2 regions of the Arthrobacter sp. E44 genome follow, and region 1 is predicted to be linked to the other one. Evidence: riboswitches for the same ligand, from Rfam matches in the RefSeq annotation. Region 1 holds a riboswitch; the other holds the start of a gene.
What was found. Region 1 has a riboswitch for cyclic di-AMP ahead of ACETK3_RS06360 (C40 family peptidase). Riboswitches for the same ligand answer to the same signal wherever they lie in the genome.
Positions count from the first base shown of each region.

Region 2: linked by a shared signal. The riboswitch ahead of ACETK3_RS07855 (hypothetical protein) and the one ahead of ACETK3_RS06360 (C40 family peptidase) in region 1 are both predicted to bind cyclic di-AMP.

Region 1 is NZ_JBHDJA010000005.1:63,706-67,521, forward strand. Features, by position in the region: gene ACETK3_RS06350 (metal-dependent transcriptional regulator) at 1-327, shown strand, start outside; cyclic di-AMP (ydaO/yuaA leader) riboswitch at 437-679, shown strand; gene ACETK3_RS06355 (M23 family metallopeptidase) at 690-1,511, shown strand; cyclic di-AMP (ydaO/yuaA leader) riboswitch at 1,624-1,817, shown strand; gene ACETK3_RS06360 (C40 family peptidase) at 1,942-2,565, shown strand; gene ACETK3_RS06365 (NlpC/P60 family protein) at 2,728-3,501, shown strand; gene ACETK3_RS06370 (HNH endonuclease) at 3,766-3,816, shown strand, end outside.
Region 2 is NZ_JBHDJA010000006.1:170,565-174,380, reverse strand. Features, by position in the region: gene ACETK3_RS07860 (ArnT family glycosyltransferase) at 1-1,393, shown strand, start outside; cyclic di-AMP (ydaO/yuaA leader) riboswitch at 1,565-1,725, shown strand; gene ACETK3_RS07855 (hypothetical protein) at 1,731-2,483, shown strand; gene ACETK3_RS07850 (glyoxalase superfamily protein) at 2,661-3,077, opposite strand; gene upp (uracil phosphoribosyltransferase) at 3,122-3,757, opposite strand; gene ACETK3_RS07840 (phosphatase PAP2 family protein) at 3,770-3,816, opposite strand, start outside.

The DNA.
Region 1 (3,816 bases):
TCCCCGTACGGCAACCCAATCCCGGGCCTTGCCGCGCTGGGCGGCCGGCCGGCCCCCGGCTTCGGTGACGGCGCCATCAGCCTGGTGGAGGCGATGAAGAGCTACGTGCCTGCTTCCGGCGTGACCATCAGCCGCCTCGCGGAGCCGATCCAGGTGGAGCCGGAGCTGCTGTCGCAGTTGGACGAAGGCGGAATCCGGCCCGGCGCTGCAGTGGCCCTGGAACGCGTGGGCGACTACATCTCGGTGCGGGTGGCCGGGATTGAAGGAGCGCTGGAGCTTCCGCCGGAGGTTGCCGCACACGTCTTTGTGGCCGTCAAGCAGGGCTGAAGCGAAGCTTCCATACCCCGGACCTGCCCTTCCAGCCAAAGATAACGGAATTGTTACCTAGGGTCTTAAGCCCCTATAGTAGAACCAGTCGTTTGAAACTTAAGCGTTACCTGATCCGGAGCCGAGCTCTGCCAGCGGATCGGGTGCACGAGTCGTTACTGGCAGAGGCGGGGGAACCACAAGCGGCAGCGGGGGACTGCCTTGGGGTGAAGTCCGTCAGCAGCAAGCCTCTCCAGTGAAGGATTCTTCCGGGAATACCCCTGCGCAGAAGCTTGCCCTTGGCGGGCCGGGTCTTTGATCTCTCTGACCCGAATCCGACAGCTAACTCCGCAGGCTTTTCCAGAGAGGAACCCTTCTTGACCATGCAAACCCCCCGGGGACGCCGCCGTGCTGCCGGCCCCCCTTCGGCGCCGCGGGTTGTCGAAGTTGTCGCAGCGGAGCGCCCCCGCGACCTCCATCGCGACGCCCGCCGCCGCCGGGGTCCGTTCCGCCAGATGACGGAGTTTGCCGCCGCCAGCGGCATCGGCCAGAAGGCCGGCATTGCTCTGGCGGCCACCGGCCTGGTGCTGACCGTGACCGTGCCCGCCACAAGTCCCGTTATGGCCACTGATGCCGCCGGCAGCGCCCCGCTTGCAGCCTCCTCTGTCACGCCGCAGCCCGAGATCTCGGCCGACATCGGTGCCCAGATCGACTTCAGCCGGTCCGCCGTGGTGACCCAGGCCGACCCGGACGGGAAGCTAAAGCAACTGCTGAGTGCCCAGTCGGCCGGGTCCGTGACGCGTGCCGCGTCAGCCGGCACCCTGGCCGCACCGCTGGCATCCCTTGCCACCGCTTCCCCCTTCGGTTACCGGGTCAGCCCGATTACTGGAGGCTCGGGCGACTTCCACCGGGGCCAGGACTTCGTGGCGCAGTGTGGGACATCCGTCCTGGCGGCCGCCACGGGTACCGTGACCTTCGCGGGCTGGCATCAGTTCGGCGGCGGAAACCGAGTGGTCATCGACCACGGAAACGGGCTGGAAACCACGTACAACCACCTGTCGTCCTTCAATGTGAAGGTGGGCCAGACCGTCTCCCGCGGGGACGTGGTGGCGCTGAGCGGCACCACTGGTGCATCCACCGGCTGCCACCTGCACTTCGAAGTCCAGGTCAATGGCGAAGTGGTCGATCCCATGGGCTGGTTGTAACCGAATGATTGCGCACTCTCAGATCGCCGTGACTAGCCGTGACCTGAATGTGACATTGAAACAAAACTGCTGTACCGTCTAACTCGCGTCAACTTTTCCGAAGTTGACGCTCTTGAGTGGATTGCCTAACTCTGCCACCGCTCAAGGTCCGTTCGCATTTCATCGTCTGGCAGGGGCGGGGGAACCAATTTCGGCCTTCATCCAGAAGGCCTTGGGGTTAAGTCACAAGCTTCCCAGGAAGCAGCGTGGCCGGGTGACTCCCATCCGAATCCGACAGCTCACCTCGCAGGCATTGGGAGAGGCTACCTTCGTGTCTTCACGCCATAATTCTGCGCGCCACCGTGCGCAAACGGTTCGCACCAACCCCTTGGATGCCGTTTCCAAGGCCGTGAGTGCAAATGCCGGGACCGTAGGCCGCCAGGCTGCCGTTGTGGCAGCCGCCTCGGGCCTGATCCTGAGCATGGGCCTGCCGGCCACTGCTGCTGATACCACTGCCGGTGTCTCAGCTTCCACTGAGTCCGGTTCGGCCCAAACGGCCCTCGCCGTCACCGCTGCCCCCACCGCCACGGTTTCCTTTGAACGTCCCGTGGTCAAAACCACCGCTGCTCCCAAGGTGCAGCCGGTGCGTACCCAGTCCACCGACACGGCCAACGCTGCTGCTGCTGCCGGCCAGGACGCCGCGCCGGCCGCCAAGACCGCCCAGACCGTCTCCTCGGCGGCGACCTCGGGCATCGCAGCCATCGCCTACACCGGCATCGGCCACTCGTACGTGTGGGGCGGCACCAGCCCCGTCACCGGCTGGGACTGCTCCGGGTTCGTGCAGTGGGTTTACGCCCAGGCAGGCATCAGCATTCCCCGCACCAACGCGTGGAGCATCATGACCCCCACCTCTGCGCCGCAGCCGGGTGACCTGGTTGTCCAGAACGGCGGCGCCCACGTTGGCATCTACGTCGGCAACGGCATGATGATCAGCGCACTCAACCCCTCACAGGGCACGCTGCTCCACTCGCCTGCAGCCACCGGTACCTCGTCGTACTACCACCTCAACAAATAGTTCTTGGGCTCCGTGCTCCAAGGGCTATTTCTTTGCCCAAAGCTTCTTCGCTAGAAACCACATCCCCGTTCGGGACGCGCCGGCGTACCCCCAAGATGCCGGCGCGTCCAACACACTTTGCCTGCCTACCTGCGGTTGCAAGGAAAACGAAAGAGAGAACTGATGACGACTCGTGCTACCGCACGGCACCGCGCCGAGGTCACCAAGACCAACTCGATCGCTGTCATTGCCAAGGCTGTCAGCGACAACGCCGGCGGCATGGGCCGCCAGGCTGCGGTCATCGCCGCCGCTTCCGGCCTGGTCCTGACCAGCGGCATTGCGGCCAACGCCGCCGATGCCAACGTCAAACGCGACTCTGCTCCCGCCTCCGCGCTGGAAGTTGAATCCGCCGTCGACGCCCCGATTTCCGCCGCTTCCACCATTGCGATCAGCTTCGAGAAGCCAGCTGTGACCACCACGCCGGCCCCCGTCGTCGAGCCCGAGCCCCAGGTTCAGGTGGAGGAAGCTGCCCCTGCTCCCGCCGCCCAGCCCGTTGCCGCTCCCAAGGTCACCGCCAAGGTCGCCACCGCCGCTGCCCCGGCCGCTCCCGCAGCCCAGGCTTCTGCCAGCGGCAAGGGTGCTGCAATCCTCTCCGCCGCCTACGCCCAGCTTGGCGTCCACCAGGACTGCACCATGCTGGTGACCAACGCCCTGGCCGCCGTCGGCATCCACTTCCACGACTGGCCCGCCGGCTACCTGTCCCTGGGGGACACGGTGCCTGCTTCCCAGGCACAGCCCGGCGACCTGATCTACTACGCCGATGGTGGCGGAGGAATGGCACACATCGCTGTTTACGCCGGAAACGGCATGGCCGTGCATGGCGGCTTCAACGGCAACGACACCGTGGTCTTCAGCGCAAACGTGGGCTCCGGGCCGGTTTTCATCCACGTCAGGTAAGCACCGCATGTCCGGCACTGGCAACAGCCAGTGCTTGTCCAAGGACCCCCGCCCTCGCAGCGGGGGTCCTTGGCGTTTAAGAAGTTCCCCGCAGGGGACTGATGCCTGCCCTGCTGGGGAACGTTCCCCGCAGGGAATCCGGGCGGCGATTACCTGATTTTGCACTTCTCTGTTTACTCTTGTGATGTCGATCCATAGCCCGGACATGCCGAGGGCAGCCGGCCCTCGTGCCCCTGACGGGTGCGGCCGTGAAGAGGTAAGTGCATGCGCACTCTCGTTCTGAATGCTGGATATGAACCGCTGGCGGTCATTACT
Region 2 (3,816 bases), on a different contig from region 1:
CGCCCTCGCCTACATGGTGGCAGCTCCGGGCGGCACCCGGCGGCGGTTGATCCGTCTGGCAGCCGCGGGAGCAGCGATGGTGGTTTCTGCCGGCTGGTGGCTGCTGGCCGTCGAGCTGACGCCGGCGAACATGCGGCCCTACATTGGCGGGTCGCAGAACAACTCCATCCTGGAGCTGACGTTGGGCTACAACGGCCTGGGCAGGCTCACGGGCGACGAAACGGGCAGTGTGGGCGGCGGCAACGGCTGGGGCGTTCCGGGCCTGTTCCGGATGTTCAACAGCGAGTTCGGCGGCCAGATCGCATGGCTGCTGCCGTCCGCACTCATCCTTGCGGCGGGGCTGCTGTGGGTGGGGCGGCGGGCTCCGCGAACAGATGTTGTCCGCGCTTCCGTCATCGTCTGGGGCTCGTGGATCCTGGTAACGGGCCTGGTGTTCAGCTTCATGGCCGGCATCATCCACCCCTACTACGCGGTGGCACTGGCACCGGGAATCGCCGGAATGGCAGGCCTGGGCAGCGTTCTCCTGTGGCAGCGCCGCAGGCAAGCGGCTGCCCGCATCTTCCTCGCTTCAGCAGTGGCCGTGGCGTCGCTTATGGCCTTCTACCTGCTGGGAACCACGTCCGCCTACGGCCCTTGGCTGCGCTGGCTGGTGCTCGGCGGAAGTTTGGCAGCCGCAGCAGGCATTGGGCTGGGCAAGTTCCTGCGCTTGGCTTCCATGCAGCGGACGACGGCGGCCCTCGCCATCGCTGCGTCGCTCCCCGGTCCGCTGGCCTACTCCGTCACCACCGCGGCTACGGCACACAGCGGGGCGATCGTCAGTGCGGGGCCAGCCTCGGGCTTAGGCGCCGGCGGCCGCGGACCGGGAGGCTTCAGTTCGACCGGTCGGAGCCCTTCGGGCCGGGGCGCCGGACAGGGCGTCACGGGCCAGGGTCCCATGGGGCAGGGCTTCCAGCAGCAGGGTTCCCAGCAGCAGGCCGCCCCGGCCGGAACAAACCCTGGCGGCGCTAACTTCGGGGGCAGGCCCGGCGGCGGACTCGGTGGCCTCCTCGGCGCACCTACTCCACCAGCGGATCTTGTGGCCGCGCTCAAAGACGGTGCAACCAATTACACCTGGGCAGCAGCGGTAGTGGGCTCCAACAATGCCGCCGGGTACCAGCTCGCCACGGAACTGCCGGTGATGGCCGTGGGCGGCTTCAACGGCACCGACCCCTCCCCCACCCTGGCGCAGTTCCAAGACCTCGTCGCGCAGGGAAAAATCCACTACTTCATTGCCGGCGGGGCCATGCCGTCCAGCTCCGGTTCGGATGCCGTCGGCCGGATCGCCGAGTGGGTTTCGCAGAACTTCAGTGCGCAGAGCATCGGCGGCACCACTATCTACCTCCTGGCACGGTAACAACACGGCCTGGTGTCCTGAACGTAACGATTCAACCGCACGCCAGAAGCAAGCCGGCGCGCTGGAGGCCGTGACTTCCGTTACCTAAATGTGACTTTGCTTCGCTTTTCCTGTACCGTCGATTGGGTGCGGCTCCCGTTCGGGCCGCATATCCCGGGTTGACGCCAAGCTCTGCCGCTTCCCCCGGATTCCGATTGAGCAACGGCAGAGGCGGGGGACCCACCGTCCCGGGCGATGAACGCCCTTGGGGTTAAGCACGTACGTGATCTTTCCGTGCGGCCGGATGCCCTCATCCGAACCCGACAGCTAACTCCGCAGGTGTGAGAGGCGATCAATCATGTCCAAAAACACGGCAGAAGCATGCCTGCATGCCAAGGGTAAACATCTGGCACAGCAGGAACCGGCCAAGAAACCAGCAAAGAAGACCAGCCTGGGCGTGCGTGCCGGGATCCTTGCAGCATCCTGCGCGGTGCTCGTGGGGGTAGGCGCGGCAGGCCAGGCAACCAGCAGCATGACCCCGGTGTCATCCACCGAATCAAACTCTTCCACGGCAGCGGCCGACGCCCAAATGAGCATCGAGAAGAGCGAAATCCGCTCCAACCCGGCAGCGTCCGTTCCGGCGGCAATCAGCGTAGCCCCCCAGGCAGCGGAACCAGCCCCCGCGCCTGCACCGGCGGCCCCCGCAGCGGAAGCCCCGGCACCTGCCGCGGCTCCGGCACCCGCCCCGGCTCCTGCCCCGGCTCCGGCACCCGCTCCTGCGCCGGCACCCGTCGTCGCGGTGAATGATCCCGCCGGTGCCCAGGCTTATGCTGCCGGCCAGCTGGCAACCTTTGGCTGGGGACCTGACCAGATGCAGTGCCTGCAGACGCTGTGGACCAAGGAGTCCGACTGGACCACCACGGCCACGAATCCCAGCAGCGGCGCCTACGGCATCGTCCAGTCCCTGCCTGCAGAGAAGATGGCCAGCGCCGGCGCCGACTACCTGACCAACTACCGCACGCAGATCAACTGGGGCCTGGATTACATCAAGAAGAGCTACCAGTCTCCGTGCGGTGCGCTGAACTTCCACCTGGCGCACAACTGGTACTAGGCACCTCTCCCTGGCATAGCGCCGCAAAGGGAAACCTTCAGCTGAACCTCCCGGCTCCAAGGACAGCCGACGGCTGGTCCCGCCACCCGCCGTCGTACGCCTTGGCCACGGGGTAACGCCGGGGATTCCAGCGACAGACCGCGGGCCGCATCATCACGATGCGGCCCGCGGTCTGTTTTAAGCGTTGCTGGGCGTACTGCCGGCCTGAGCTGCATCCTGCCCGGCATTCCGCCAAGGGATGTACTGGACGGCCCACTTATTGCCGTCCGGGTCGGCGAAGTAAACGAAGTGGCCCCAAGGCAGCACTTCGATGTCACTGACGTCCACACCATTGTTCTTCAGGTGGTCATGCGCCTTTTGGATGTCGTCGACCACCATCTGGAGGGTGGTTCCCGTGCCGGGAGGGGCGTCCAAAAGCCCCTCGCCCATGCAGATGGAGCAGGCAGAGCCGGGCGGCGTCAGCTGTACGAAGCGCACGTGGTCCGACGGCCGCTCGTCGTAGTCCGCGTTGAAGCCCACCTTGTTGACATAGAAGTCCTTGGCGCGGTCAACGTCGGATACAGGGACAAAGACAAGTTCGAGTTTCCAGTCCATCCGCACAGGCTAGCGGCAGGACGACGAGTGAAAAAGGGTAAAAACTACCCTGCGATGCCGTAGAGCCGGTCGCCGGCGTCGCCCAGGCCGGGAACGATGTAGGACTTCTCGTTGAGCTTCTCGTCGATGGAGGCCAGGACGATGTGCACGTTCGCGCCCGAGAGTTCCTCTTCCAGCCGGGCCAGGCCTTCAGGGGCAGCCAGCAGGCAGATGCAGGTGACGTCGGAAGCGCCCCGCTTGAACAGGAACTTGATGGCCTCACGCAGGGTGCCGCCGGTGGCCAGCATGGGGTCCAGCACGAAGACCTGGCGGCCCGTCAGGTCCTCCGGAAGGCGCTCGGCATAGGTGATGATGTCCAGCGTTTCCTCGTCCCGGGCCATACCCAGGAAGCCCACCTCGGCCGTGGGGACCAGCTTGGTCATGCCCTCCAGCATTCCCAGGCCGGCACGCAGAATGGGAACCACCAGCGGTGTGGGCTTGGTGAATGCCGTGCCGATGGTGGTGCTGACTGGCGTCTGGATGGTGACGGGCTCCGTGCGGACCTCCCGCGTGGCCTCGTAAGCCAGCAGGGTCACCAGCTCTTCCGTCAGCTGGCGGAATACCGGCGACGGCGTGTTCTTGTCCCGCAGGACGGTGAGCTTGTGGGCGACCAGGGGGTGGTCAACAACGAGAGTGCGCATCCCCCAAAACTATCATCCGGCGGTGTCCTTGCCTCGGCTGCCGGACGCGCCCTGCTTGC